DNA from 4 places in the Dyella sp. AD56 genome. Region 1 is predicted to be linked to each of the others. Evidence: predicted binding sites of a transcription regulator. Region 1 holds the regulator's gene; each other region holds the start of a gene.
What was found. The regulator sigma-54, encoded in region 1, starts transcription at its own class of promoters, with help from an activator protein. The targets are predictions, from matches to a motif close to TGGCACGNGCNTTGC.
Positions count from the first base shown of each region.

Region 2: a site for sigma-54 is predicted at 4,278-4,292, ahead of flgB (flagellar basal body rod protein FlgB). Genes of this name have one in related genera too.
Region 3: a site for sigma-54 is predicted at 5,894-5,908, ahead of fliE (flagellar hook-basal body complex protein FliE). Genes of this name have one in related genera too.
Region 4: a site for sigma-54 is predicted at 2,722-2,736, ahead of DyAD56_RS01055 (fimbrial protein). Genes of this name have one in related genera too.

Region 1 covers NZ_NRDP01000001.1:86,431-93,724, reverse strand. The annotation lists gene ptsP (phosphoenolpyruvate--protein phosphotransferase) at 1-1,263, opposite strand, end outside; gene DyAD56_RS00445 (HPr family phosphocarrier protein) at 1,422-1,691, opposite strand; gene DyAD56_RS00440 (PTS fructose IIA subunit family protein) at 1,684-2,076, opposite strand; gene rapZ (RNase adapter RapZ) at 2,120-3,007, opposite strand; gene hprK (HPr(Ser) kinase/phosphatase) at 3,011-3,961, opposite strand; gene raiA (ribosome-associated translation inhibitor RaiA) at 4,092-4,415, opposite strand; gene DyAD56_RS00420 (RNA polymerase factor sigma-54) at 4,705-6,171, opposite strand; gene lptB (LPS export ABC transporter ATP-binding protein) at 6,308-7,024, opposite strand; gene lptA (lipopolysaccharide transport periplasmic protein LptA) at 7,035-7,294, opposite strand, start outside.
Region 2 covers NZ_NRDP01000002.1:22,046-29,339, reverse strand. The annotation lists gene flgA (flagellar basal body P-ring formation chaperone FlgA) at 1-571, opposite strand, end outside; gene DyAD56_RS02270 (methyl-accepting chemotaxis protein) at 568-1,875, opposite strand; gene DyAD56_RS02265 (chemotaxis protein) at 2,040-2,969, shown strand; gene DyAD56_RS23800 (hypothetical protein) at 3,757-3,933, shown strand; gene flgB (flagellar basal body rod protein FlgB) at 4,330-4,731, shown strand; gene flgC (flagellar basal body rod protein FlgC) at 4,731-5,159, shown strand; gene DyAD56_RS02250 (flagellar hook capping FlgD N-terminal domain-containing protein) at 5,176-5,859, shown strand; gene flgE (flagellar hook protein FlgE) at 5,895-7,112, shown strand; gene flgF (flagellar basal-body rod protein FlgF) at 7,122-7,294, shown strand, end outside.
Region 3 covers NZ_NRDP01000002.1:6,374-13,667, reverse strand. The annotation lists gene DyAD56_RS02200 (flagellin) at 1-822, shown strand, start outside; gene fliD (flagellar filament capping protein FliD) at 1,018-2,541, shown strand; gene fliS (flagellar export chaperone FliS) at 2,558-2,989, shown strand; gene DyAD56_RS02185 (flagellar protein FliT) at 2,992-3,285, shown strand; gene DyAD56_RS02180 (PilZ domain-containing protein) at 3,357-3,914, shown strand; gene DyAD56_RS02175 (sigma-54 dependent transcriptional regulator) at 4,275-5,696, shown strand; gene fliE (flagellar hook-basal body complex protein FliE) at 5,950-6,273, shown strand; gene fliF (flagellar basal-body MS-ring/collar protein FliF) at 6,322-7,294, shown strand, end outside.
Region 4 covers NZ_NRDP01000001.1:230,538-237,831, reverse strand. The annotation lists gene DyAD56_RS01070 (ATP-binding cassette domain-containing protein) at 1-516, opposite strand, end outside; gene DyAD56_RS01065 (alpha/beta hydrolase) at 513-2,090, opposite strand; gene DyAD56_RS01060 (helix-turn-helix transcriptional regulator) at 2,103-2,333, opposite strand; gene DyAD56_RS01055 (fimbrial protein) at 2,880-3,419, shown strand; gene DyAD56_RS01050 (molecular chaperone) at 3,508-4,251, shown strand; gene DyAD56_RS01045 (fimbria/pilus outer membrane usher protein) at 4,248-7,019, shown strand; gene DyAD56_RS01040 (fimbrial protein) at 7,016-7,294, shown strand, end outside.

The DNA.
Region 1 (7,294 bases):
GCGCTTCAGGTCCTGACGGGCCAGCTTGAACAGCGTACGCACGGCGATCAGTTCGTCTGGTTGCGTCACCATCGGCACCAACACGCGCACCGGGCCGTAACAGGCGGCTCGCAGGATCGCGCGGATTTGCGTGGTGAACACGGCGGGGTAGCGTAGCGACAGGCGTACGCCACGCACGCCCAGCGCGGGGTTGTCTTCGCCGCGTATCACCAAGCCCGCGGCATCGGCCTTGTCGGCGCCGAGGTCGAGCGTGCGGATGGTGACGGGCAGGCCGCCCATGCCGAGCACCAGATCGCGATAGGCGATGAACTGCTCGTCTTCGGTGGGCAGTCCCTTTTGGCGCAGGAACAGGAACTCGGTGCGGTACAGGCCGACACCGTCCGCGCCGCGCGCACGCGCCATGGCGATATCGGGCGGCATTTCCGCGTTGGCATACAGGCGGATGTCGACGCCGTCGCGCGTGCGCGTGGGTGCGTTGGCCAGGGTCGCGAGGCGGCGGCCTTCCAGCGCGGCTTCACGCTGCCACGCGCGATAGCGGGCGAGATCCTGCGCGGTGGGATGCACCACGGCTTCGCCGCGTTCCGCATCGAGCAGGATCAAGTCATCGTCGTGGATGGTCGACAGCGCATCGCGCGCACCGACCAGCATCGGCAGGTCGAGGCTGCGCGCAAGAATGGCGCTGTGCGAATACGGGCTACCGGAACTGGCGACCACGCCGAGCAGGCCACTGCCGGCAAGGTGGGCCATGTCGGCGGGGGCGATGGTGTCGGCGATGAGGATCTCGCCCACGCGCGCCGCCAGCTTGCGCTCTTCGCGGCTGGTCTGGCGTTGCAGAGCGGAGATGACGCGGCTGATGACCTGGTCGACGTCTTCCTTGCGCGAGCGCAGGTAAGGATCGTCCATCGCTTCGAACACGGCCGCGAGGCGATCGCGCTGCTTCTTCAGTGCGGCGCCCGGACGGTAGTGGCCGATGCGCACCAGATCGTCCAGTCCGCGCAGCAGTTCCGGGTCGTCGAGCAGCAGGCTATGCGCGTCGATGAACTCGTTCACTTCGCGAGCGAGTGCACCGTGCAGCTTGCCGCGAAGTTCGCGCAATTCTTGGCGAGCTGTATCAAGCGCGCGATGAAGGCGCTCCAACTCGACGTCTACTTCGTCTTCGGCGAGCGGGCGGGTATCGACCAGATAACGGCTAGGCTGCACCAAGCGGGCACGGCCGAGGGCCATGCCTTTTGCTGCGGGGGTGCCTGTCAGTATCTGTCTCATATCGGCCTTCCGTGGTGGAACGGCCGAGCTGGCCGCGCGTGACGCCGGCATCCCGCCAACGCGTGGATTCCTGATAAGAAAAGATGGCACGACGTAGCCAACCGGGCCGTGAATACGGCCTCAGGGTGACGCATGCATGTCATCTTTTCTCTGCCCACTCAGGCTCCTTCGTCGAACTTGCGATCGAACAGGGCGGCGACGGCATCGACGGCGGACTGCTCGTCCGGCCCTTCGGCGCGAACCGTCAGTGGCGTGCCGATACCGGCTGCCAACATCATGACGCCCATGATGCTCTGCGCGTTGACTTCGCGGCCCTTGCTCACCAGCCACACGGTGGATTTGAAACCCTGCACCAGCTGCACGAGCTTGGCCGAAGCCCGGGCATGCAGCCCCAGTTTGTTGGAGACGACAATTTCTTTTTCAAGCATGGTCGATGAAGATCCCTCCGCGGCCCCCGCTGGCGGCAATCTCCGCCAACTCATCCAACGGTTTTTCTGCGTAATTGAGTACGCGCAACAGCATCGGGAGGTTGAGTCCCGATACGCAGCGCAACCGCACCCCGAGTGAGCTCAGCGACAGCCCGATGTTGCAGGGCGTAGCGCCGTACAAATCGGCGAGCACCAGCACGCCGCTGCCCTCGTCGAGCTCCCGCGCGTGTTTGGCCGTGAGCGTACGCATCACGTCCGGATCCGCCTGCGGCGGAACTTCGACAGCTTCCACCCGCAGGGGCAGCTTGGGTAGCACGTGGTGAGCGGCAGAGATCAGCGCCTGGCCGACCGCCTCGTGCGTCATCAACAGCACGCCGACGCTCATGACGGCGTGCCGGTCCGATGAAGTGCTTTGGACAGCATGGCTATCACTCGAGTTCACGATGGAAGGTAAGCACGCCGCTACGCAGCGTGCGGTAATGGGCGGCCAGTTTTTCAACGAGGTACACCGAACGGTGTCGGCCGCCGGTGCAACCGATGGCGATGGTGACGTAGCTGCGGTCATCGGCTTCGAAACGTGGCAACCACGTATCCAGCCAGCGCGCTGTGTCGGCGAAGTATTCGGCGACCATCGGTTGCGTATCCAGGTAGTCGCGCACGGCTGCGTCCTTGCCCGAGAGCGGGCGCAGCCTGGGATCCCAATGGGGGTTTGGCAGGCAGCGCGCGTCGAACACGAAGTCCGCGTCCAGGGGCAGGCCTCGGCGGAAGGCGAACGACTGGAACATCAGCGTCAGCCCTTCGGTAGCTTCGGCATAACCCGTCGCAATGAGTCGACGCAGCTGATGCACGTTCAGATCGCTGGAGTCGATGACCTTGTCGGCAATGGCCGATAGCGGGCGCAACAAGCGCCGTTCTTCGGCGATCGCGTCGGCGAGTGACAGGCCGCGGAAGGAGAGTGGGTGGCGACGTCGCGTTTCCGAATAACGCTTGATCAGCACGTCGTCGCGGCAATCCAGGAAAATCAGATGCGTGTGCACGCCGACAGCGGCCAGCTCCGACAGCATGGCGGGCATACGCTGCAGGTCTTCACCCGGGTTGCGTACGTCCACACCAACCGCGACGTTGCGGCGCTTGCCTTCCACATTGAGGCTCACCGCCGCCACGAGTTGTGGCAGCAGGACGGTGGGCAGGTTGTCGACGCAGTAGAAGTCCAGATCTTCCAGCGCGCGCAGCGCCACGGTCTTGCCGCCACCGGACATGCCGGTGAGTACGATCAGGTGGATGGCGTCAGGGTGCCGGATAGTCGTCTCTGTCATGGGTCACCAGGGAGGCAGTCGACGCATCTGGTGCGCCTGGCGGTCGATGAAGGTCTGGGCGGGGTCGATGCCCTTGCTCTTGAGCACGTGGTTGCGCACGGCCGCCTCGACCAGCACGGCAAGGTTACGACCAGGGGCTACGGGAATGGTGATCATGGGCACCGGCACCTCGAAGATCTCGCGGTGGCCGATGTCGCCGGTAAGGCGTGTGAGTCCATCGGTGTCTTCCCCATCGCGCAGAGGTTTGAGATGCACGACGAGGCGAAGGTATTTGGAAGGCTTGACCGCGGTGTGACCGAACATCTCGCGCACGTTCAATACGCCAAGACCACGAACTTCCAACAGGTCCTGCAACAGTTCGGGGCAGGTGCCGTCGATCACGTCCGGTGCGATCAGGGTGAATTCGGTGGCATCGTCGGCCACCAGGCGGTGGCCACGGCTGATCAGGTCCAACGCAAGTTCGCTTTTGCCTGATCCTGATTCGCCGGTGATCAGCACGCCGATGGAAAACACCTCGAGGAACACGCCGTGCAGAGTGATCTTGGGCGCGAGAATGCGTGCCAGGTGGTACTGCATCCAGGTCAGCAGCTCGTGGCCGCGCTTGGAGCTGATCCACAAAGGCGTGTTGGTTTCTTCCGCCACCTCGCGCAGGTCGGTGGGGATGGGCTGATCCTTGGTGACGATCATCGCCACGGGCTGATAGGCGGCGATCTTGTTGATCGCCTCCCAGCGTTGGCGCGAATCCAGGCTGTCGAGGAAATTCAGTTCCTCGGTGCCGATGATCTGAATCTTGTTGGGATAGATGACGTTGAGATAGCCAATCAACGACGGGCGGCGCGTGGTGGTCGCAGCCTGCTCCAGCACGCGCGACTCGCCGCGCATGCCGGAAACCCAGCGCAAAGCCATGCGCTCGTGAACACTGTCGTAGAGTTGTCGGGCGGTCAGCCGGTCCAAGCCATGTCCTTTCTGCAGCCAAAAGAAGGGGGCTGCACGGACATTGTGCCAGTTCGCGCCGTCGGGCGCCTTGGATCGGGGGATTCGGAGGGGGAGAGGGCCCGCCCGGAGCACGGGCGGGCCGGGGCGGTCAGCCGTACAGGCGCTCGTCGCGGACGGCGCGCTGATGCTTATCGCTGATCTTCTCGCGGTGCTTGCGCAGCTGTGTCACCAGCTTGTCGAAGAGGACATCAATGGAGACGTACATGTCGTTCTCAAGCGCTTCGGCGTGCAGGGTGCTGCCCGTGACGCAGAGCGTGCCTTCAGCTCGCTGCTGCAGTTTGTTCACGGAAAGAACGATGCTCAGGCTGAGAATTCGTTCGTCGAGGCGGGTAAGGCGGTCGAGCCGGCTGTTCACGTGATCCCGAAGGGCCGGGGTGACTTCAATCTGCTGACCGCTGAGCTGAACTTGCATGTTGCGCCTCCTTCAGTACTGCCGCAGGTGCGGCTGGGGTCGATGCACCGGTCGCTTATGTCGTGGCCGACACACCTTTTGAAAGCCCTAGTTTTCCGATGGGATTTCCGGCCTCCTCACCAAGTCGGGAAAGTCACTATGCACCTCTGAAGCTTTCTTCGCGTTAGAAAGACCTTCACGGCCCTGACATGACAGGTTCCCTTCGGATCGTCTTACCTCTGATTATGGGGACGCCTTTTTTGCCGCCAAGTTCCCGAGGCGCTTTGCCACAGTGGACGGGCAGGCCCGTTCAGCCAGCGCGCTGGCGCTCGCTGGAGCTGGGAATGCGCATGGCTTCGCGGTATTTGGCGACAGTGCGTCGGGCAACCTGAATGCCCTTGCGGTGCAGTTCCTCCGCGATAGCCTGGTCGGACAGCGGCTTGCGCGGGTCCTCGGCATCGACCAGCTTGCGCAGCATGGCCTGGATGGCGGTGGCCGACGCACTGCCACCGTCTTCGGTGGACACGCCGCTGGAAAAGAAGTGCTTGAGTTCGAACGTGCCCCGCGGCGTATGGATGTACTTGCGGGTAGTTACACGTGAAATCGTTGATTCGTGCATGCCCACTTCCTCGGCGACTTCGCGCAGCACCAGCGGGTGCATGGCTTCAGGGCCGTAGTCGAGGAAGGCGCTTTGGCGACGCACGATGGCTTCGGCCACCTTGAGCAGCGTTTCGGCGCGTGATTCCAGGCTCTTGATAAGCCAGCGTGCCTCCTGCAGCTGCCCGCGCATCCAACTTGCGTCGGTACCGCGGGCCTGCGCGATCAGGCCGCAGTAATGCTGGTTAAGACCCAGGCGGGGCTGGCAATCGGGGTTGAGACTGACACGCCAGCGACCGACATCCTTGCGCGCGTAAACGTCGGGGGCGACGTACTCCACGGGCGTGACGTCGAGCGCAGCGCCGGGACGCGGGTCGAGGCTGCGGATCAGCACGGCGGCGGCGGCGGTGTCGTCCTCGTTCGCGCGTAGCTTGCGGGCAAGGCGCGCGATGTCGTTGCGGGCGAGCAGTTCGAGTTCGGCATCCACGATGCGCAAGGCGAGCTCGCGCTGAGGCGTGTCGGGGGCGAACTGCTGAAGTTGCACGGTAAGGCAATCACGCAGATCCACGCTTGCGACACCCGTGGGGTCGAAACGCTGCAGCATGTGCCGCACGTATTCCACTTCCGCCTGCGTCGCTCTAAGGTCGGCCGGCAGGGCCGCGGTGAGCGACTCCATGCTCTCGGTGAGATAGCCGTCCGGATTGAGTGCATCGATGAGCACGGCCGCAATGGTGCGGTCGCGTGCACTCATGTGCGTGAGGTTGAGTTGCCAGAGCAGGTGTTCCTGCAGCGTTTCCGCTGCGGCGCTCTGCGGCTCGAAACCGTCCTCGTCGGGATTGCTGTTGCGCGAGGAGCCGCTGCTGGCGGAAAAGTCGATGGGGTCGTCGCTGCCACCATCGACATAGGCGTCGCCCCATTCGGGGGCCTCTGCATCGTCAACGGTATCGCTGCTGGTCGAGCTCGCCGAACTCGTCGGGAGCGGCTCCATCGGCTCGCGCTCTTCGCCGTCCAGCTCGTCCGGATTGTCATCCGAAAATTCGAGCAGCGGATTGCTTTCGGCGATCTGCCTCAGTTCGGCCTCCAGCTCAAGCTGCGACAGTTGCAGCAGACGGATAGCCTGCTGCAACTGGGGGGTCAGCGTGAGCTGTTGATTGAGGCGAAACTGCAGTCCGGGTTTCATGCCAAGCGGTCGGGATGAATGTGAAGGTCATCCTAACTCTTGCCCCCGGGGTCGGCCATAGGTCGAAGGCGGAATCGCGTACTACCTCAGGTTTATCTCCGAGGTTTGTGCGTGGGTATGCCCTGTTCCGCAACCGTTACAGGCGGAACTCGCGGCCGAGGTAAACCTCGCGGACCTTCTCGTCAGCAAGAATGTGCGCAGGCGTGCCGCGGGAGAGCACTTCGCCATCATTGAGGATGTACGCGCGGTCGCAGATGCCCAGCGTTTCGCGCACATTGTGGTCGGTGATGAGCACGCCGATGCCGCGCTCCTTGAGGTGGCGCACGATGCGCTGGATTTCGCCCACTGAAATGGGGTCCACGCCTGCAAACGGTTCGTCCAGCAGCATGTAGCGCGGGTGCGCTGCGAGTGCGCGCGCGATTTCCACGCGTCGGCGCTCGCCACCGGAAAGGCTGATGCCCTTCTGGTCCGCGATGTGCGAGATCTTCAGTTCGTCCAGCAGGCTTTCCAGCTCGTTGGCGCGGCGCTTTTCGTCCCAGCCTTCGCGAAGCTCGAGCACCGCCTTGATGTTGTCGGACACGGTAAGGCGGCGGAACACTGAAGCTTCCTGCGGCAGGTATCCAATACCGAGCTTGGCGCGCTGGTGCATGGGCAGGCCGGTGATGTCCTGCTTGTCGAGCTTGATCACGCCGGCATCGGCTTCTATCAGGCCCACCACCATGTAGAAGCAGGTGGTCTTGCCCGCGCCATTGGGGCCGAGCAGGCCGACCACTTCACCCTCGCGAATGGAGAAGGCGAAGTCACGCACGACCTGACGTGCCTTGAAACTTTTTTTTTTGCAGACCTTCAGCAGAAAGCATCGATCAGTGGGCCTCGGCCGGCTTGGGTGCGGCAGCGGGTGCAGCAGCAGGTGGTGTAGCGGGCGCGGCGTTGGGGTGGCAGGCTGGGGCAGCCACCTGACTGGCGGGCGGCGGTGTGGTGCCGGGCTTTGCCTTGGGCAGAATGACGCCGTGCACCAGACCGTCACCGCCGGCTTCGCCGGTGATCAGCGAGGTTTGCGTGTTATAGGTGAGCTTGTCGCCATGAAACTCGCCACGGCCCTGCTGGCGCACCACGGCATTGC
Region 2 (7,294 bases), on a different contig from region 1:
CGCGAACCTCGATACCGTTGAGCCGGGATACCAGTTGCACCTGGTCACCCGCCTTCACGGCGCTGCGTCCCCCCAGGGCGGACGGAGTGACGACGTTGCCGGCGCCCAGGGCGCGGGCAAGGGTACGTCCTTCCAGGTCCGCCATGTCACTCACATAGCCATAGCCCAGGCGGGTGATGTCGCGTTCCTCCGTGCGCACGTCGTCGGCGCGTACGCCGTCGCCGCGCTGCAGGGGGCGCACCAGCACCAGCACCTGACGGAAAACTTGCAGTTGCACCGGCACATGCAGGGTCCAGCCGTCCGCGCCGGGGCATCGCACCAGTACGGTCATGCGCGGCATCAGTCGCGCACCGGCTTGCAGGCTGACATTGGTTGCCACGGGGCAGGGCGCCAGTTCCAGCGTTCGCGTATCCAGTTCCGCGGCCTTGGCTACGACACGGCTGCCTGGGGTTTCGTACTGGCCGCGCAACCACTGCTCCGCACTGGCACGCGCCGCCTGTGCCGGCTCCGCGGCATGGGCGGGCAGCACGAGGGCGCTGAGCAGCAAGGTGGCCAGTACGCGCCGGCTCACAAGTCGGCCAGCAACGCGTTGAGCTGGGTGAGCAAGGTTTCGCGCTCGCCCTCCAATTGCTGCATCAACTGCCCTGCCTGATCGATTTGGCCATCGCACAGCAAGCTGGCGAAGGCGGTGCCTTGTTCGCGCAAGCGTGTGCCCGTGGCGCTAAGTGCGTTGGCCGCCGGGTTGCTGCCGCGGCTGGCGGTAAGGCGTTCCAGCGTGCGGCTGAGCGCCTGCGTGTCGAACCAGCGGCGGTCGAGCGCAGCCGGTTCCTGCAGGGCCAGCTCCATAGCCTGGCGCAGACCCTGCGCGGCTTCGCGCACGGTCAGGCTGAGGCTGGCCGGGTCTTCACCGGTTTCAGTCTCCAGCCAGTCCAGAGCGAGGCGATGGCCGAGCAAGGTGCCGCGGCTCAGTGCTTCGGATTGGCGCGTGGTTTCGGCAGAGCGACGGTGCCATACGCCCAGCGCGGCCTGTGCGGCGACGGCGCGTGCGTGCTGCGCGTCCTGGTTTTTATGCATGGTGCCGATGCGCTCGTCCATCTGGCGCAGCGCTTCGCTGCTGTCATGCAGCGAGGTTTCGGTCTGGCTGACGCCGCCCTGGGCGCGGTCGAGGCGCTGCAGGCCTTGCTGTACGTCGCCATCCAGCTGTTGGGAGAACTCCCCAATGGAGCCGGTCACCAGTTCGATCTCGCCGGTGGCCTGGCTGGTCTTCTCAGCCAGTTGCTTGACCTCGTCGGCCACCACGGCGAAGCCGCGACCCGCTTCACCCGCACGGGCGGCCTCGATAGCCGCGTTGAGGGCAACCAGGTTGGTCTGGTGGGCGATCTCCTGCACCACCCCGGTGAGCTTGCGGATCTGCGCCACTTGCTCGGCCAGCTTGCTCTGGTTGCGATTCATGGCCGATAGAGCGGTGCGCAGCAGGCGCAGTTGACCGTCCAGCTCGCTCACGCTGCGCTCGCTGCCTTCGCCAGTCTGACGCGCGTAGCTCAGGCTGGTGGCGATCTGTTGCAGTGATGTCGAGATTCCGGCACTGCCGTCCGTCAAACGACCGACGTCGTCGCGGCTTTCCTGTGCCGACTTGTGCATGGACGCTTGTTCGCGGGCCAATTGTTGGGCCGCGCCGAGCACCAGGCCCAGTTGTTCCATCGTCTGCATGGCGACGGCTACCGGTGGCCGCGTAGTGGACACAGCCGCCAGCAGCGGGGCCAAGGCCTGCGCTGTGCGGGGGTGCCGGGCCGATAGCTGTGCGACCTGCGCCCGGTCACCCGCGGCGGCGGCGCGGGCGAGATCGGCGAGATGCTGGCTCCAGATCAGACTCATGGGTGGATCGTTCCTTCCTATAAGGGTCGCCCCAGGCATCGGCGGCGAACGTCGGAACTTGAGAAGCAAGCGACGTGCCATGAGGGCCATCCCGCGCTCAAGCCGTGGCTGACCCGGCCGATACGCGGGGAGTAAAGGCGGCTGGGCCGCCGCGAGGAAACCGCATGAGCGCGTGGATGGACAAGGTGGAGCAGCAGACCCGGCTGGCGGGGCATAACCGCGTGGCCATACTGCTGTTTCGCATGGGCGACGAGCAGCTGTTTGGCATCAACGTATTCAAGGTGCGCGAGGTCATGCGTCGCCCGCCGATGGAGCGCATGCCTGACGCCCATCCCCTGATTGCCGGTAGCTGCGATTACCGCGGCACCACTATCCCCATCATCGACCTGGCCGTTGCGCTGGGGTACCCCTCGCTGCGCGACGTCACTTCTGCGCACCTGATGGTCACCGAGTTCAGCCGCAGCGTGCAGGGCTTTCTGGTGGCCGAGCCGCAGCGGCTGGTCCAGTGCGACGGCGAGTCGCTCGCCGCGCCGGCGCCCGCGCTGGGCTTCGGCAGCCGCGTCAACGCGGTAACGCGCGTGGACGGTGCGCTGGTGGCGGTGGTGGACGTGGAGCATGTACTGGCCTCACTCAACGCCACGCCCACCGAGCTGTCGGCCCCGATGCAGCGCATCGCCCGGGTCCACGACCTGCAGCCGCGCCGCGTGATGGTGGTGGACGACTCGCTGGTTGCCCGCAATCAGCTGGTGAACCTGTTCCGGCAGATGGATGTGGAATGCGTGGTCGCGACGGATGGGCGCGAAGCGTTGGAGCGGCTGCAGGCCATCGCTGAATCGCCCGGCGAGGAGCGGGTGACGCTGGTGGTGTCGGACATCGAGATGCCGCGGCTGGATGGCTATGCGTTGACCCGCGCAATTCGCGAGACGCTCGCGCTGCGGACGCTGAAAGTGGTGTTGCACAGTTCGATCAGTGGAATTTTCAATGAGGCGATGGTGCGCGAGGTGAATGCGGATCGCTTTGTGGCGAAGTTTCAGCCGGATGTGTTGGCGCAGGCGGTGTTGGATTTAATGCCGGAGAGGTTTGGGGAGTTTTGAGTTTTGGGAGCGGTGCTTGGCTCTTTGCTTTTCTCCCTCCCCCCTTTGGGGAGAGGGTTGGGGTGAGGGGTGGGTGCTCGCCTTAGCGTTTCGATAGAATCGTCACCCCGGCGCCGGCCGGGGTCCAGAGCCTCAGTGTTTGGTTTTAGCAATACGGCGATCTGGCCGCCTACGCGGCGTGCGTTCCGACCTCCTGCCGGAGGCCGGGTCACTTTTCTTTGCTTGCCCACGCACGCGCAGGAGCGCGTGCGAACGGCGAAGCCGGCCCGAAGGGCGGAGGGCAGGATGCCCGGAGTAAAGAAAAGTAACCCAAAGAAAGGGCACCCCGGATGAGGCGCCTTTCGGGCCTGCGGCCCTCCAGGTGCGCGGTCGGGTTCCGGGCTTTTCGACGGGGCTCCTGCCCCGGCGAAAAGGAATCGGCATCCATGCCGATTCCCCTGCGGGGCCTTTTCTCCACCCGCCCGCCGCCTCATACGGGGACCTGGTAGATCAAGAGCTAGAGCCGACGGCTCGTGCCGCTGCGCTGCACATCGCGTCGCGGAGCGTGGCGATGCGACCCAACGTGTTGTTGACGACGTCGCATGTTGGTGTCGGTTAGAAGTAGGGTTCCGCGAGTCTTCCCGGATTCTCGCTGCGCTTCATCCGGGCTACGTTGCTTTCTCTTCTGCCTCGACTTTGATCGCTAAGACAGGAGCAACGCGACCTGTCGCGATGCGATGTGCAGCGCTGCTGCACGAGCCGTCCGCTTTCGCCTTTGACCGTCGGGCCCCCTGTGCGGCGGTGAGGGGTGGACGAAAAGGCCCGCAGGGGGATCGGCAAGGATGCCGATCCCTTTTCGCCAGGGCAGGAAGCCCTGTCGAAAAGCCCGGCCACCCCTCACGAACTGGCCGGCTTCACCGGCCAGCGCCAAGTGGGGGTGCCCTTTCTCTGGGTTACTTTTCTTTGGGCAAGCAAAGAAAAGTGACTCGGCCTCCGGTAGGAGGGCGAAACGCCCGCCGCGTAGGCGGCCAGGTCGCCGTGACGCGACAACCAAGCGGAAGGTCACTGGATCCCGGCCTTCGCCGGGGTGACGATCACAACGGTGAGGCGAGATTGACCCCTCACCCCAACCCTCTCCCCAAAGGGGAGAGGGAGCAGGCTCGCTGCTGCGGCACGGTGAACAACCACCCCAACGCCAAACCCCCGTCAGTAACCCGCTACACCCCGCGTCGACTTTCCGACAGCCCCACGTAAAACCCATCTCGCGACACACGCAAAAAACGCAACAAACCCAACAACCACGCGGCTTCCCAGGCACCACTCAAACAGTGGCACGCAATTTGCTCAAGTCATCCCGCGGCCCTCGCCGCAGGAGTGAGCGATGAGTTCCATCAACGACAACCTGTTCGGTTTGCACACGCAGGCGCTCGATACGTGGCAGAAGCGCAGCGAAGTGTTGTCCAGCAATCTGGCCAATGCCGACACGCCCGGCTATCTCGCGCGCGATGTCGACTTCAAGAAGGCGTTGGCCAGTGCGAGTGGCACCAGCAACACGCTGGCGATGACCATCACGCAGCCCGGACAGATTGATCCGCAGGCGCAATCCGCGCAGCAACTCGCTTACCGCATGCCCACGCAGCCGTCGATGGACGGCAATACGGTGGATACGCAGGTCGAGCAGGCCAACTTCGCCGCCAACGGCGTGCATTACCAGGCCAGCCTTTCCTTCATCACGGCGCAGATCCACATGCTGCGCACGGCGATCACAGGAGGCCAGGGCTGATGTCTATGTTCAAGATTTTCGATGTCGCGGGTTCGGGTATGGCAGCGCAGTCGCTGCGCTTGAATACCGTGGCGAGCAACCTCGCCAATGCCGATAGCGTGTCGAGCACGCCGGAAGGCGCGTACCGCGCGAAGGAACCGCTGTTCTCGGCCGTGCAGAAGGCGGTGGGTGGCGCAAAGAACTCGCAGGCCGACAGCGCTGTTGGCGTGCAGGTGCAGGGCGTGACCGAAAGCCAGGCCGACGTGCAGACGCGCTACGAGCCGGGTAATCCCATGGCCGATGCCAACGGTTACGTCTACGGCAGCAACGTCAATCCCATCGATGAGCTGGTGAACATGATCACCGCGTCGCGTTCGTACCAGAACAACGTCGAAGCGATGAACACCACTAAGCAATTGATGATCAAGACCCTCGACCTCGGCAAGTGAGCCGGGAGGAGCCCTCGTGTCTACGATACCCAGCACTACCAACAACACGTCCAGCAACAGTTCGAGTTCGGGCAGCACGTCGAGTGCGAACTCGGCGCTGTCGAGCACGATGACGCAGGCCGATTTCCTCAAGCTGATGACGGCCCAGTTGCAGGCGCAGGATCCGACCAACCCGGTCGACAACTCGCAGTTCGTCTCGCAGATGGCGCAGTTCAGCCAGTTGTCGGCGACGCAGCAGTTGGATACCGATCTGCAGTCGCTCGCCAGCAACGTCAACACGGCTATGCAGACCTCGCAGGTGCTCAGCTCGTCGAACCTGGTGAATCGCGAGGTGCTCGTGCCAGGCAGCTCGGCCGCATTCGACGGTACCGATGCGGTGAAGGGAGCGGTGAACGTCACCAGCGCCACCACCGTCAACGTGAAGATCGTCGATGGCAGCGGCAACGTGGTGCGCAATATTCCGTTGGGCGCGCAGAACACTGGCCTTGCGCAGTTCAGTTGGGATGGCAAGGACGATAACGGTAATGCCATCGCCGCAGGCACGTACACCATCCAGGCCGGCAGTGGCAGTACCTCGCTGGACACCTACGTCGCCGGCACGGTGACGGCTGTGGGTTACGGCGGCAGTTCGCTGGGTACGTACCTGCAGGTATCGGGCGTGGGCGGCGTGCCGCTCAGTCAGGTGGCACAGATTCTCTGACGCGCTAAGCGTCATCTCATCACGAGGAACCGAACATGGCACTTAATACGGCGCTCAGCGGCATCAACGCTGCCCAGTCCGATCTCAACGTCATCGCCAACAACATCGCCAATGCCAACACCACCGGCTTCAAGGGTTCGCGCGCGGAGTTCGCGGATGTCTTCGCGGTGACTGGCCTCAACCTCAACTCCACCGCGGTGGGCAGCGGCGTGCGTCTGCAGGACGTGGCCCAGCAGTTCAATCAAGGCGATATCCAGACCACCAACAACAGCCTGGACCTCGCCATCAGCGGCAACGGCTTCTTTGTGGTGAACAACGGCAGTGGTGTGCAGTACACGCGTGCCGGTGATTTCCAGAAAGACCCGAGCGGCTACGTCACCACGCCGGACGGTTCGCGCCTGCAGATGTACGCGGCCAATGGCGCGGGTGGTTTTGATACCAGTACGCTGAAGGACTTCAATTGGGTGACGGCGCAGAGCAACGCTACGGCGACCTCGACCATCACCATGACGTCTAACTTGCCGGCCAGCGCCACCGTGCCGACCAACGCATTCAGCACGACGGATTCCACCAGCTACAACGCCGCTTCGCCGGTGACCGTGTATGACTCGCAGGGCGGTTCGCACCAAGCGACGATTTACTACGTGAAGTCCGGCACCAACACCTGGAACGCCAATCTGTACGTGGACGGCCAGAACGCCGGCACGCAGCCGATGACCTTTGATTCCACCGGCAAGCTAGCTACGCCGACCAACGGCACGCTGGCCTTCAATACGGTGAATCTGGGCAACGGTTCGTCGCCGATGACGCTGTCGCTCAACGTGAACAACACCACGCAGTACGGCACGGACTATTCGGCCGGCACTATCCAGCAGAATGGTTTCGAAGCAGGCACGTTGTCGAGCATCGACATCAATAGCAAGGGCGTCATCACGGCGTACTACTCGAACAACCAGAGCACGCAGATCGGTCAGGTGGCGATTGCCAACTTTGCCAACGTGCAGGGCCTGCGCCAGATGGGCAATACCACGTGGGCAGCCAGCACCGATTCCGGTCCGGCCGTGATGGGTACGGCGAGCGTGGGTCAGTTCGGCGCGATCCAGTCGGGTGCGCTTGAAAGCTCCAACACGGCCGATACCACGGCGCAGCTGGTGGACATGATCCAGGCGCAGCGTGACTACCAGGCCAATGCGCAGGTGCTGTCGACCGACAACACGCTGGCGTCGGCATTGTTCAACGCGGTTTCTCGTTAATAGATCGCCATGGACCGTTCCGTCTACGTAGCGATGACCGGGGCGACGCAGATCATGCGCGCCCAGGAGGCAGTGAGCCACAACCTGGCCAACGCCTCCACGGTCGGTTTCAAGAGCCAGCTCTCCGCGTTCCAGAGCGTGCCGGTGCTGGGCGATGGTCAGCCGGCGCGCATCAACGCGGT
Region 3 (7,294 bases), on a different contig from region 1:
GCAGGCGCGGTGGCCGCAGGTACCTACAACTCCACCACGTTGGCAGCGGCCATCCAGACCGCCGGCGGCGCCGGTGTGACGGCAACCGTCAGCGCGAGTGGCGAAATCAACATCGCCAACGCCGGTGCAACGGCTCTGGCCGTTGGTGGCGCCCAGGCGAGCGCGCTGGGCATGCCGACCACCGTGGCTGCTGCGGGCAATGCCACCACCACAGGTGTTGTCGGTGGCCTGACGGGCCTGCCGAGCCTGGCTGGCGAAGGCTTCAGCATCAACGGTACGTCGATCGACCTCAGCGGCGCCAAGAGCCTGCAGGACGTGTCCGACGCGATCAATGCGGCTGGCATCACCGGTGTCACCGCTGCGGTGAACGGTGCAGGCAACGGCGTCAACTTCTACTCGGCGGGCGCACTGAAGATCGCCGACACGGGCGGCAACATCATCGGTGCCAATGCCAAGGACGTGAACGCGGGTGCGACCTACACGGTGGGCAGCACGGCCTCCTCCGGTGGTTCGCTGTCCGGTGGCAACGTGCAGTCGGTGGACTCGGCCAACGACCTGATCTCCCGCGTCGACGTGGCGCTGAAGACGGTCAGCGATTTCGCCGCCCAGCTGGGTGCCGTGCAGAACCGTTTCCAGTCGACCATCTCCACGGTGGCGGCGCAGACGACCAACCTGCAGGCTTCTCAGTCGACCATCCGCGACGCCGACTTCGCGGCGGAGACGGCCAACCTCAGCAAGGCGAGTGTGCTGCAGCAGGCGGGCATCTCGGTGTTGGCCCAGGCCAACTCCAACCCGCAGCAGGTGCTGAAGCTGTTGCAGTAACGGACGCAGGCCAGGACGCGACTCTCCCGGGTCGCGTCCGCATGCGGCCGGTTTTGTCACCCGGCGGGTTGCCTCTCGCAGCCCGCCCGGTGTTTCGGGAGCTTCCGGCAAAGCCTTCGCGAGCGAAGGTTTTGCCGGGGGCTCGAATCTTCCCGCCACGGCGGGGCAACTTCGGGAAACTGACAAGGCAGCGCGATGACCACCACCAGCAGCACTAGCGGCAGCAGCCTGAGCTCTCTGCTCAACCAGTTGGGCACGAGCACGAATTCGGGCAGCGGCACGTCCGGTACCTCCAGCGGCAGTTCCACTAGCGGCAGTTCCACCAGTGGCACGTCGTCGAGCGGCAGCTCCGGCAGCTCCACCATCAGCTCGGCAGGTCTCGCTTCGGGCCTGGACGTCAACGCGATCGTCACCGCGCTGGTGAATGCGCGCAAGGCGGCCTCGCAGCAGCAGATCACCACGCGCACCACGCAGACCAACAGCCTGCTCACCGGCCTGTCCTCACTGAATTCAGCGCTGGGCGGCATCCAGACGGCGCTGGCCACGCTGACCTCGGTCAACACCTTCAGCAGCTACAACGCCACGCTGACGGCGCAAGGTTCCAGCAGCAGCGTCGGCACCGCGAGCACCATGTCGAGCGCCCACCCGGGCTCCTACACCATCGCGGTGAGCCAGCTCGCCACGGCGCAGAAGCGCGCGAGCAGCGCGGTGGCCTCGGGCACGGCGGTAGGGCAGGGCACGCTAAGCATCACGATCGGCTCCAACACGATGAACGTGGCGGTATCCGCCACCAATACGCTGTCGGATATCGCCACCGCGATCAACGGCTCGTCGACCAATCCGGGCGTGACCGCGACCATCGTCAATGGCGTGAACGGCCAGCAGCTGATGCTGAGCTCGAGCAAGACGGGCGTGGCCAATGGCTTCACCGTTTCCGCCAATGCCACCAGCAGCGCCGGTCTTACCAGCCTCGCGACCACGCTGAACACCGCGGGCAGCAACGAGGCGCAGGACGCCAAGCTCACCGTGGATGGCATTGCCGTCTCCAGTGCGACCAACACCGTCACGGGCATGATGGACGGTGTCACGCTCAACCTCACCGGTACCGGCACCAACACGCTGACGGTGGCGCAGGACAACACGGCGGCGACCAACGCCATCCAGGGCCTGGTCGACGCCTACAACAGCTACGCCAGCACGGTGTCTTCGCTGTCCAGCTACGACACCAGCAGCGGCACAGCGGGTGCGTTGCTGGGCGACACCACGCTCACCTCGGTGCAGCGCGGCATCGCTTCTGTGCTGAGCGGCGCGGTGAAGGGCAACAGCATCGGTACGCTGGCCAATCTTGGCATCACGCGCAACCCCGACGGCACGCTGAACTTCGACACGGGCAAGCTCGCCACGGCGTTCCAGAACAACCCGTCGGCGGTGAAGAACCTCTTCGTCGGCGCCAACGGCTACGCAACCAATCTCAGCACCACGATCAGCGCGTACACCGCCACGGGCGGCATCATCAGTACGCGGATGAACAGCCTCAACAACACGCTGACGCAGCTGAGCACGCAGCAGACCGCGCTGAACAATCGCATGGCGACCTATCAGACGCAGTTGCAACAGCAGTACACGGCGTTGGACACGCTGATGTCCTCGCTCAACAACACCAGCTCGTACCTGACCACGGCGTTGGCACAGCTGAACAATTCCAGCTCGAAGAACTGAACGCGGGGAAGCGATCATGACCTACGGCTATATGCGCAACGCCAGTGCGCTCTATCAGGACACCAGTGCGCGCGGCAGCGTGGAAGGCGCCGATCGTCACCAACTGACCGGCATGCTGTTCGACGGCGTGATCGACCGCATCACCCAGGCTCGCGGCGCCATCCGGCGTGGCGATGTGCCGGCCAAAGGCACGCACTTCGGCCGCGCGCACGCCATCATCGGCGAACTGCGCGGCAGCCTCGACCACGAGCAGGGCGGCCCTTTGGCGGGGCGGTTGGATGCGCTTTACGACTATGTCAGCCGTCGCCTGTTGCATGCCCAGCTCAACAATGACGAGCGGGCCATCGACGAGGTAGTGGATCTGCTTACGCCGGTGCGCGATGCCTGGCGCCAGATCCGCGACGATTTTCTGGCAGCGCAAAGCCGCGCGCCCAGCGTGGCGGCCTGATCATGGTGGACGCCGTGCACGCGACCCTGCTGGCTATGAGCGAACGCATGTTGGCCGCCGCCCGTGGGGATGACTGGGAGGCTGTGGCGATTCTCGAAGCCGAACGCAGCCAGCAGATCGCCTTGCTCTCCACCACGGAGTCCGAGATGTTGCCGTTGTTCAAGACGCTGCTGGCCCACACCGAAGAAGTGCGCGAGCTGGCCCGGGGTCAGCGCGATCGCCTGGGCGCCGATCTTCAGGAACATCAGCATCGCCATCGCGCACTCAGCGCGTACCTGCACGCGGGCCACGAGTAAGCGCGGCAGCGTGGTGGAAGCGCGCATAATCCCGGGCGGCCGCGATCCGGACGGCCAGTGACGAGGGCATCATGCAAGACGCTTCCTGGCAGGCATTCTCCGAACGGGTCACCTACGACGACGGCCTTCACGTCAGCTGCACCGCGCTGGCTGAACTTCCCGGCGACCTGCAGCGCGCTGCCATGCGCGACCGCAATCTCAGCGTGCTGGGCACCCTGGCCGTCTTCAGTGAACGTCGCAGCGAGCCAGCGGACGAAGAGAATCCCCTCGCGCAGGACATGCAGCGGCTCGACAGCAAACTGAACGTGCTGATGGCCATGCTGGATCAGCTTCTCCAGCAAAAGGCCGAATTGCCCCCCCGTGCCCGTGTCAGCTTTAACGCGATCGGCGCGTTATTGCCCCTGTCGATCTGGCCTGCAGGGCAAGACCGCACGATGGTGCGGCTGCACTTCGATGGATGCCTGGCATTGCCGCTCGAACTGGTGGCCCGACACGCACAAGAGTGTGATGAACATCACATTTTTGCCGTGTTTGAGGCCATGGACGAGGCCACATGTGACGCGATTGAGCGGCTGGTGTTCCGCCATCATCGACGTAAAGTGGCAGAGCGCCGACAGACGGCCTTCTAGAGCCTCGATCGGGATCACAGATCAAATGTGATCGATATCACGCTACTGAAACCCGACACGAAAGTTCTTTGACGCACATCTCGAACAGGTGCCGCACAGGGTCACCTTCCCGAGTATTGCGTAGCGTCATTTTTCCCTAGTGGATTCAGTGGTCTGTGGCCCATCGCTGGGAAGCTTCCCGGCGATGTTCAGCCAAGGTGACGCTCACCGGCAGTCGCACGTTGCAAGTTCGTGTCGAAAATTCGTGCCGACTGGCCCTCTTCTTGCTCCTCCCTCCTCGCGGACGCCGACGGAATGTCGTCACGCACGAAGGTGCAATCCAGGGGGTCACCAATGAAGCAGCACGCACGAGAGCATCACATGGGCAAGTTCGACGTACTGGTGATCGAGTCCGATCACCGCAGGGCGGAGTCGGTCGTTTCGGCGCTGGAATTTCTCGGTTATCGCCCGCAGCGTGGCGAAGATTGCGAGATGGTGGACGAGGCGACGCACGCATGGCGTGCCGTGTATGTGGGCAATGTGCGGGATGAAGTAGAAGCCGAGCGCCAGTTCTCGCGATTGGGTGAGGCTTCCCACCAGGCCATGGTGTTGATGGCCGCTGATTCGGAATGGTTGTCCCGCCTTGGCGCGGACAAGGCGGCGAACGCAAGCCGCATCGGCATCATTGAATTTCCGCTGCGCTATGAGCAGCTCTCCGAAGCTATGCGCGGGTCGCAGGCAGCGTCGCCGCGTCGCTCCGAAGTCCGGCTGGTAGGCAGCTCGGGCCCGATGGCCCGCGTCAGCGCACTGGTACGCCAGGTGGCGCCGTTCGATTCCAGCGTGTTGGTGCTGGGCGATTCGGGCACCGGCAAGGAAATGGTGGCGCGCAGCATCCACGAATGTTCGTCGCGTCGCGACAAGCCGTTCGTCGCCATCAATTGCGGCGCTATCCCAGCCGAACTGTTGGAAAGCGAACTGTTCGGTCACGAGAAGGGCGCCTTCACCGGCGCGATCAGTACCCGCAAGGGCCGTTTTGAGTTGGCCGAGGGCGGCACGCTGTTCCTCGACGAAATCGGCGACATGAGTTTGCCGATGCAGGTGAAGTTGCTGCGTGTGCTGCAGGAACGCGTGTTCGAGCGCGTGGGCAGCAATCGCACACAGCGCTGCGATGTGCGCATCATCGCCGCCACGCACCGTAACCTTGAAGACGCCATCTCTCACGGCCAGTTCCGTGAAGACCTGTTCTATCGCCTCAGCGTGTTCCCGCTGGAGATGCCCGCGCTGCGCGATCATCTGGACGACCTGTCGGAGCTGGTGGGCGAGTTCAACCAGCGCCTGTCGCGCCGCGGCCTGGCCAACGTGCGCTTCAGCGCCGGTGCGATGAACGCGCTGCATAGCTATGCATGGCCGGGCAATGTGCGCGAGCTGTACAACCTAGTCGAGCGCCTGGCCATTCTCTATCCGCACAGCGAAGTGCGGGTGAGCGATCTGCCGGAAAAATATCGCGGCCAACAACCGATCGAGGAAGTTCGCGGCGCGGCGCTGCTGTCGCTGATGACGGGCCAGTCTCCGGTGTTGCCGGAGTCCATGACCGTGGTGTCGAGCGAATCGCTGGCCATGCTGCCGGAAGGCGGGCTCGACCTGAAGGACCATCTGGCCGACATCGAGGTGGGCCTGATCCGTCAAGCGCTTGACGTCACCGGTGGCGTGGTCGCACACGCGGCAAAGCTGCTGCGCATGCAGCGCACCACGTTGGTGGAAAAGCTTCGCAAGTACGGGTTGCAGCCGAGCCTGCAGGCATAAGGATGACGTCGGCTCTCCGTCACGGAGAGTCGCGCGCCGTCGTTCGGTCGCGTCGTTTCGATCTATCTGCGCACGTGTATATCCAGCGTCACGCGATGCGTTTGGCGCGCATCGCCTTGTCTTCGTTGAGCAAGATGTTGGTTCTGCACCGTCGCGGGAACGCGTGCTATCACGCCGGCGAACGGCTTTCACGAAGCTGGCACGGGTTGTGCAGTTACACCCTCGGACACTCTTTACGCGTTGGAATTCCGTCATGAGTCAGATCGACGTCAACAACCTGCTGTCGCAGATGCGCCAGCTCACTTTGCAGACCAAGCCGACCGAGCAGGCATTTACTGCGGCGGCACCGGGGCAGACGGATTTCGCCAGCCTGCTGAAGAAGTCGATCTCGTCGGTAGCCGATGCACAGATGGATGCCGGAAACCAGGCAGCGAGTTTCGAGCGTGGCGACGACGGCGCCGATCTCGCCAAGACCATGGTGGCCATCAACAAGGCCGATCTTTCGTTGAATACGTTGACCCAGGTGCGAAACAAAGTGGTCGACGCCTACAACAACATCATGAACATGCCGGTTTGACCGGTCCGATGACGACGTTACTGCGTCCCTTGAGCAAGAGCAGTCTTCATGGCCGATAACGCCCTAGCGACCACCGACGAGCAGCCCGGTTCTCGCCTGGATCTCAAGCAGCTCGTGCGCACGCCGGCATCGCGACAACTGTTGCTGCTGGTGGGTGTCGCCGCGGCAGTCGCCCTTGGCGTCGCCGTGGTGCTGTGGTCCCGCGGGCCCAACTACGGCTTGCTGTATGCGGGCCTCGAGCAGAAGGATGCCGCCGCCGTCACGCAGGCGTTGCAGGCGTCGAACACGCCGTACACATTGGGTGCGGATGGCACGTCCATCATGGTGCCCGCGTCCGATTTGGCCGCGATCCGACTCAAGCTCGCGTCTCAGGGTCTGCCGCAGGGCAGTTCGGCGACGACCGCGGTACCCGGTGGCGACTCGCCGTTCGGCATGAGTGATCTGGCCGAGCGCACGCGTTACCAGCAGATGTTGGAAACGGATCTGGGCAGCACCATCGCCGGCTTGCAGTCGGTGCGCGCCGCGCGCGTGCATCTGGCGTTGCCCAAGCCATCGGCCTTTATTCGCGACAACAAGGAAGCGAGTGCCTCGGTGCTGGTGACGCTGTATCCCGGCCGTCAGCTCGACGCGAGTCAGGTGGCGGCGATTGTGCATCTCGTCGCTTCCAGCGTGCCCAATCTCGACCCCAAACAGGTATCGGTGGTTGATCAGCAGGGTCAACTGCTCACCACCACAGATGCCGGAAGCGCCAGCGCCATCGGCGACACGCGCCTGCGTCTGGCTACGCGTATCGAAAACACCTACGCGCAGCGCATTGAAGAACTGCTGACGCCACTGGTTGGTCCGGGCAAGGTGCGTGCGCAGGTGTATGCGGACCTGGATTTCAGTGAGACTGAAAAGGCGACCGAAACGTTCGATCACGAACATCCCGCGCTGCGCAGCGAACAGACCAACAGCGAAAGTCATGTGGGTCAGGCGAACGACGCGTCGGTGCCGGGTGCGCTGAGCAATCAGCCACCGA
Region 4 (7,294 bases), 140 kb from region 1:
GCGGAGTGCACGCGTCGCCATGACGTCGAGGCCATTGGTGGGCTCGTCGAGGATGACGTTGCGCGGATCGTGGATAAGTGCTCGGGCAATCGCCGTCTTCACGCGCTGGCCCTGGGAGAAACCTTCGGTACGGCGATCGCCGATATCTTCCATCTCCAGCGCCTTCACCAACGCTTCCCGGCGGGAGGCGATCACCTCCTCGGGAAGGCCATGCAGGCGTGCGAAGTAGTCAATGTTTTCGCGCGCGGTAAGGCGCTTGTATAAGCCTCGTGCATCCGGCAGCACGCCAAGCTGGCGTCGCACGGCGAGCGCATCTTCGGCGGCGTCGATGCCGTCCACCAGCACCCGCCCTCGATCGGGGTTCATCAGCGTATAGAGCATGCGCAGCGCGGTGGTTTTGCCGGCGCCATTGGGACCGAGCAAGCCGGTGATCTCACCATCGCGCGCGGTGAAACTGACGCCATCCACGGCTTTGACGGTACCGAACGCCTTGTGCAGATCTTTCACCTCGATCATGGCGTCGCTCCGTTGAAATCGATGAACATAGGTGTGGCCTGCAAGCGCTGTAGGCAGGAGGCATCTAGCGTCTTGGGATGGAGGTCTTCGATGAAGTGCTTCACCACTTGTGGCGCACAACCGGCATTGATCACGTTGTGACCCTGCCCGGTGAGCACCAGGTGACGCGCGTTGCTCAGGTTCTTCGCTACCTGGTCGCCATAGCGCGGCGGTGTGACGGGATCAAACTGGCCGGAGAACAGCAGCGTAGGGATGTCGGTCTTCAGCGGCTCGTGGAAGTCGGCGGGACGGGTGCCCTTGGGCCACACGGAGCAGGTGTTGCGCAAGGTATCGACCATGCGCGTGCCCAGAATGGTATGTGCGTCCGCATCGTTCGAAGCGAGCAGGTCGGCGTCCTCGCTGCAGATCACCGACAACTGCATGCCACCATTCATGGTGTCCGACAGATCACCCGACAACAGCTTGGCCTGCCCCAATAGCGGCCCCACGTCACCGTGCGCTGCTGCATCAATGGAAAGCGGCAACAACGAAGCCGTCAGCGGCGAGTACGCAAACATGCGCACCACACTGGACAACGAGTATTCACTCAAGGTGCGCTGCACGCTCTGGTAGGTCTGTGGGTCACGGAAGCTCACCTTGTGCGGATTCGCGCGCAGCGCATCGCGCAATTGATAGAGCGTCTGGTACGGATCGTTGAAGCGCTTGCGGCATGCGTCGTTCGCGGTGCATTGGGCGAACTGCGCCTTCAGGGCGTCGTCGAGATTGCGCGCGAAGTCCTGCCCCAGTACCAGCTCGTTGGGCACTACACCATCCAGCACGAGGCTGCGCACCGCTTTTGGATAACGCATGGCGTACTGCTGAGCCATACGCGTGCCGTAGGACACACCCACCAGGTCGAAGCTCGGCGAGCCCAGCGCCTTGCGCACATCTTCCAGATCCTGCGCTGCGATGGTGGTGGTGTAGTAGCGCGGATCGGCCGTGTCCTGAAGCTGCTTCAGGCAACGCTCGGTTTCCCGCTTCTGGCGATCGGCGCCGGCGACGATGTCGTCGGAGCCACCCTCGGTGCCTTCGCCTTCGTCCTTGCAGGTGAGCGGATTGGAGCCCCCGGTGCCACGCTGGTCCAGCAATACCACGTGGCGATGCGCGGTGAGCGGCTGCAGCGCGGCCGACACGCCCGGCCATGATTCCGTCGCGGCCTGGCCCGGACCACCGGCGAGCATCGCCAACATGTCTTTGCTGGCGACCTGCGCACTGCTTCTGATCACCGCGAGTTTGAGGTGGATCTTCCGGCTGGTCGGGTCATCGCGGTTCTCCGGCACCTCGAACGGTGCGCACCACGCGGCGGTCGACAGGCCGCTGTTGGGCTGGCTCAGTTCACACGGGGTCAGCGTCAGCGAGCCCAATTTCCACGTGGGCGGCTTGGCCGGTGTGGCCGGTTTGCCGGTGGATGTGGTCGCAGGCGGGGTATCCGCAAGAGGTTCGGCTGACGGGGGATGGAAGTGTCGCCACCCCAGAGCCGCCAGCGCGATGACCACAACGCCTATGCGAAAGGCGGTTCGGCCCTTGATTGCCATGAGTGCTCTCCCTCACTCCATTGGGTGTCTCGATACCGGCGCCACCGCAGGCGGTTCCGGCTCGAAGATCGATTCGATAGAAAGACCAAACAACCGCGCAATCTTGAAAGCCAGCGGCAGGCTCGGATCGTACTTGCCTGTCTCGATCGCGTTCACCGTCTGGCGCGAGACATCCAGGCGTTCAGCCAGATCGGCCTGCGACCAACCGTGGTCGCCGCGCAGTTCACGAATACGGTTGTTCATTCGCGGCGGGTCAGCCAAAAACTGATCCCCAGGATGGAGTAGGTCACGGTGGGCACCCTCACAGCACACTCCTTTTTAATTAGGGAGATCGTGTTGCCCACACGTTCCATGCTGATCCGCCAGCTGTCAAGCAACCTTGACACTTGGCGCAAGGTCACCCGGAAATCATGTAAAGCACGCCTTACATGCGCCGGCGATATCGGCCAGACCATCCCGGAACTTGAGCGATTCGCTAATAGGATCATTCCTAAAATGTGACGCAATTTGCACATTCCGCTCATCTCGAGCCCCGGATGTGACCCTCTGCGGCCGGCCCAAGTCATAACTATTTTTTAACGACAATCTCTCATTTCTGTCGAAATAGCCATTCCGGTGTGCTGCTGTCGGTTGGCACGGCGGTTGCTTAAGGGTCGGTAAGCACCCAGGCGTCGGCCACACGAAGCCGACCCGGGAGCCAAACAGCGCAATCGGGGGGCGATGTCCCAATTGGTCCGGAAGCGCGCAAGTCGTTGGTTTTCTTCCATTACGTCTGACAAAGGACATCGAATGAACAAGCTGCTCCTCTCCACCGCCCTGGTTGCCAGCGTCGCCGCTGCCGCCCTGGCTCCGCGTACCGCATCGGCCGTTGACGGCACCATCAACATCACCGGCAACATCAACACCTCGACCTGCCAGATCAACAGCGCCACCGGCCCGGCCACCATCGCTGTGACCCTGCCGACCGTTTCCACCACCGCCCTGACCGCTGCCAACGCCGTTGCCGGCCGCACGCCGTTCAACATCGTGCTGAGCAACTGCGGCAGCACGCTGACCAAGGCCACCACGTTCTTCGAGCCGGGCCCGACCGTGCTGTCCGACGGCAACCTGAAGAACAGCGGCACCGCCACCGGCGTGGAAGTGCAGCTGCTGAACAGCAACTTCACTGCCATCTCCCTGAATGCAGCCTCGGGCTCGCAGGCTGTGACGCAGGCCACCCTGGCCAGCGGCGGCGCGACCATCCCGTACTACGCCCAGTACTTCGCGAATGCCGCTGCCGGCGCCGGTACGGTGACCACCAGCGTCCAGTTCACGATGCTGTACCAGTAAGACCCGCTGCACCTCGTGCCGGGGCTCCTCGGGGCCCCGGCACAATCCTCGCCTTCCTCGGCGGCCCTGAATCCCACGAGGTTTTCCCATGAAGAAGTTCGTCTGTGCCGTTGGCGCGGGCTTGCTGGCCCTGTGCCTCAGCGCGCCCCAGGCTCAAGCCAATGTTCTGATCGGTGGCACCCGTGTGGTGTTTCCGGGCAAGGACGGTGAAGTGACCGTCCGCCTGACCAACAGCAATGATCATCCCGTGCTGGTCGAGTCGTGGATCGACCGTGGCGATGTGCATTCCACCCCCGATTCCGTGCAGGTGCCGTTCCTGATCACGCCTCCGCTGTTCCGCATGGAGGCCAACCGGGAACAAAGCCTGCGCATCGTGTTTACCCATGAGCCGCTGCCGGCCGACCGCGAGTCGCTGTTCTGGCTCAATGTGCTCGAAGTGCCGCCCAAGCCGACCGGCCCGCAGGCCGAAGGCCAGAATCTGCTGCAGCTTGCGCTGCGCTCGCGCCTGAAAATGTTCTACCGCCCGGCCGGCCTGGCTGGCGACCCGCTCAAGGCACCCGCCGCGCTGACCTGGAAGGTCGTAGCCGACGGCAAGGGCTATGCACTCAAGGTGCACAACCCCACGCCGTATTACGTCACCCTCACCGATGTGCAGGTCAACGCCGGTGGCGCCAATGAAGCCGCCGACATCGGCATGGTCGACCCCATGGGCGATCTCAGCCTGTCCCTGCATGGTGATGCGCCGAAGCCGGCCGCCGGCAGCGTGGTGACCTTCAGCGCTATCAACGATTACGGCGCGGGCGACCAGTTCAAGGCCACGGTGGCCCCGTGACCCATTCGCGCGCCCTCCACAGCCACGTGAGCAGCAACGGCCAGACCGTTGTCCGTCGCGCACTGCTGTGCGTGGCCATCGGCGGCGCGCTCCTCTCCTGGCATGGTGCCTCGCACGCCGCGGCAGCTGGCCCGGCGGCGACAGGCGCGGAAGGTTCTTCCGCTGTGGAAGCGGATTTCGATCGCAGCTTGCTCTCGGGTTCGGGCAACAACACCAACGACCTCTCGCGCTTCGAGCGCGGCAACGTGATCATGCCGGGCGTCTATCGCACCGACATCTATCTCAATGAAGTCTGGGTGGGGCGCGCCGACGTGCGCTTTGCCTCGCCAACGCCGGATGCCCCGGTACAAGCCTGCGTGACCAAGGCGCTGTTCGGCCAGATGGGCCTGCCGCTGCAGAAGCTCAGCGCCGAGCAACAGGCGAAGCTCGCCGACGGTAGTACCGCCTGCGTAGCCATCGGTGAGCTGATCGATGCCGCCACGATCAACTTTGACCAACCCAACCTGCGCCTGGACGTGAGCATTCCGCAGGCCTGGATGGGCGGCCATGCGCGCGGCTACGTGAGTCCCGAGAACTGGGACCAAGGCGTCAACGCCGGCCTGCTTAACTACAACGCCAACAGCTACCGCAACCACAGCAACGGCATCACGCAGACCTCGTCGTTCCTGGGCCTCAACGCCGGCATCAATATTGACGGCTGGCAGCTGCGCCATGACTCCACGCTGGTGGTGCAGTCGGGTGCTGCCGGCGCAGGCACGCAGTCGCACTGGCAGAACCTGGACACCTATATCCGCCATGACGTGCCGAGCCTGCGTGCGCAGTTGACCGTCGGCGACTCGTACACGCCGGGCGATCTGTTCGACAGCATCAGCGTGCGCGGCGCGCAGCTGACCACAGACGACCGCATGCTGCCGGACTCCATGCGCGGCTACGCGCCCACCGTGCGCGGCGTGGCCGAAACCAACGCCAAGGTCACCGTGCGTCAGAACGGTGCCGTGCTTTACGAAACCACCGTAGCGCCGGGCCCGTTCGTGATCTCGGACCTCTATGCCACCGGCTACGGCGGCGACCTGGTGGTCAATGTCACTGAGGCCGATGGCCGCGTGCGCACTTTTACCGTGCCCTATGCGTCGGTGCCGCAACTGCTTCGTCCCGGCGTCTACCGCTTCTCGCTGGTGGCCGGCGAGCTGCACGACTTGAACTTCCACTCCAACCCTGGCGTCGTCGAAGCCACCGTACAGCGCGGCTTCAATAACCTGATCACTGGCTACGCAGGCGTGGTGGGCACCAACGGCTACGACGCTGTCCAGATTGGCACCGCACTCAATACACGCTTCGGCGCCATCGCTGTCGACCTGACCGACGCTCGCACCCAGATTCCCGGCCAGTCCACGCAAAACGGCCAGAGCGTGCGCCTGAGCTACAGCAAGATTCTGCCGGATACGAATACCTCGTTGAGCGTGGCGACCTATCGCTACTCCACCAGCGGCTATCTGGGCTTGCGTGATGCGCTGACTCTGCAGGACATTGCCCGTGGCTATCGCTACGTGGACCCGACCACGCTGACCACCATCGATGGCGTGTCGACCACCAACCTGCTGACACCGGCCCAGCTGGCCGCGCTGCAGGGAAGCAACAACGGCAACTTCAGCACCTACACCAGTCAGCTGGACCGTCAGCGCAGCCGATTCGATATCACGATGAACCAGCGCCTTGGCACGCGTGGCGGCTCGTTCTACGTCACCGGTTCGGCCATCGACTACTGGAACCGCAACGGCACTGATGTGCAGTTCCAGGCCGGCTACAACAACAGTTTCCACCGGCTGAGCTACAACCTGTCGGTGACGCGTACGCGCGATGCCTATTCGCGCATGAGCAATGAGCTGTACGCCAGCTTCACGCTGCCATTGGGCGATGCCGTCCATGCGCCGAATTTCAGCGCCAGCTTCACCCACGACAGTACCGGCCACACGCTGGACCAGGCAGGCATCAACGGCACGCTGGGCCAGGACAACCAGTTCAGCTACGGCGCCACGGCCTCGCACGACAACGGCCAGGGCACCGGTGCCAGTGGCGGCAACGCCGGCACGGTGTATGCCGGCTATCGCAGCCCGTTCGCGCAGTTCAACGGCAGTGTGGGCTCGGGCAACGGCTATTCGCAGTCGTCGGTCGGTGTGTCGGGCATGGTGGTGGTGCATCCGGGTGGCATCACGTTTGGCCTGCCGGCTGGCGACACCGTGGCCATCGTCGAGGCCAAGAACGCGGAAGGCGCGCGCATCCTCAACTCGGCCGGCGTACGCGTCGATCGTTTCGGCTACGCGCTGATCCCGTACATGACGCCGTACAACCTCAACACCGTGCAGATCGATCCCAAGGGCCTGCCGCTGAACGTGCAGTTGGATGCCACCAGCAGCCAGGTGGCACCGCATGCGGGTTCGGTGGTGATGGTGAAGTTCAAGACCAGCTACGGCCGCACCGCCGTGCTGCGCCTGCGCCGCAGCGACGAACAGCCGATGCCGTTCGGCGCCGACGTGCTGGACGAACAGGGTCAGAGCGTAGGCGTGGTGGGCCAGGGCGGCATGGCGCTGGTGCGCGGCGTGCAGGACACCGGCAAGCTCAAGGTGCAGTGGACGCTGGACGACAGCGCACCGATGAGCTGCGGCTTCTTCTATCAGCTCAAGCCTGTGACCAAGGGTGACAAGAACAAGACGGTGGAAACGGTCAACGCGACCTGCACGCCGGTGGCCGACAGCAGGAGTTCTTCATGAAGCACCTTCGCCTGAGTGGCGCCCTGCTGTCGCTATTGCTACTCGCGCTGTGGCCGGCCGCTTCGTTCGCCGCCTGCTCGCTGTCCGGCAGCAAGGAAACGGTGAACATGGCGATCACCTCGCCCATCACCATCAACCCTACCTGGACCGTGGGCACGGTGATCGCTACCTCGGCCGTCACCACACCCAGCCCCAGCACCTCCAGCATCTCTTGCAACGGCAACACCTCGGTCGGCGTGTACAACTTGGTCAGTTCGCAGGGCGGCAGCGGCTCT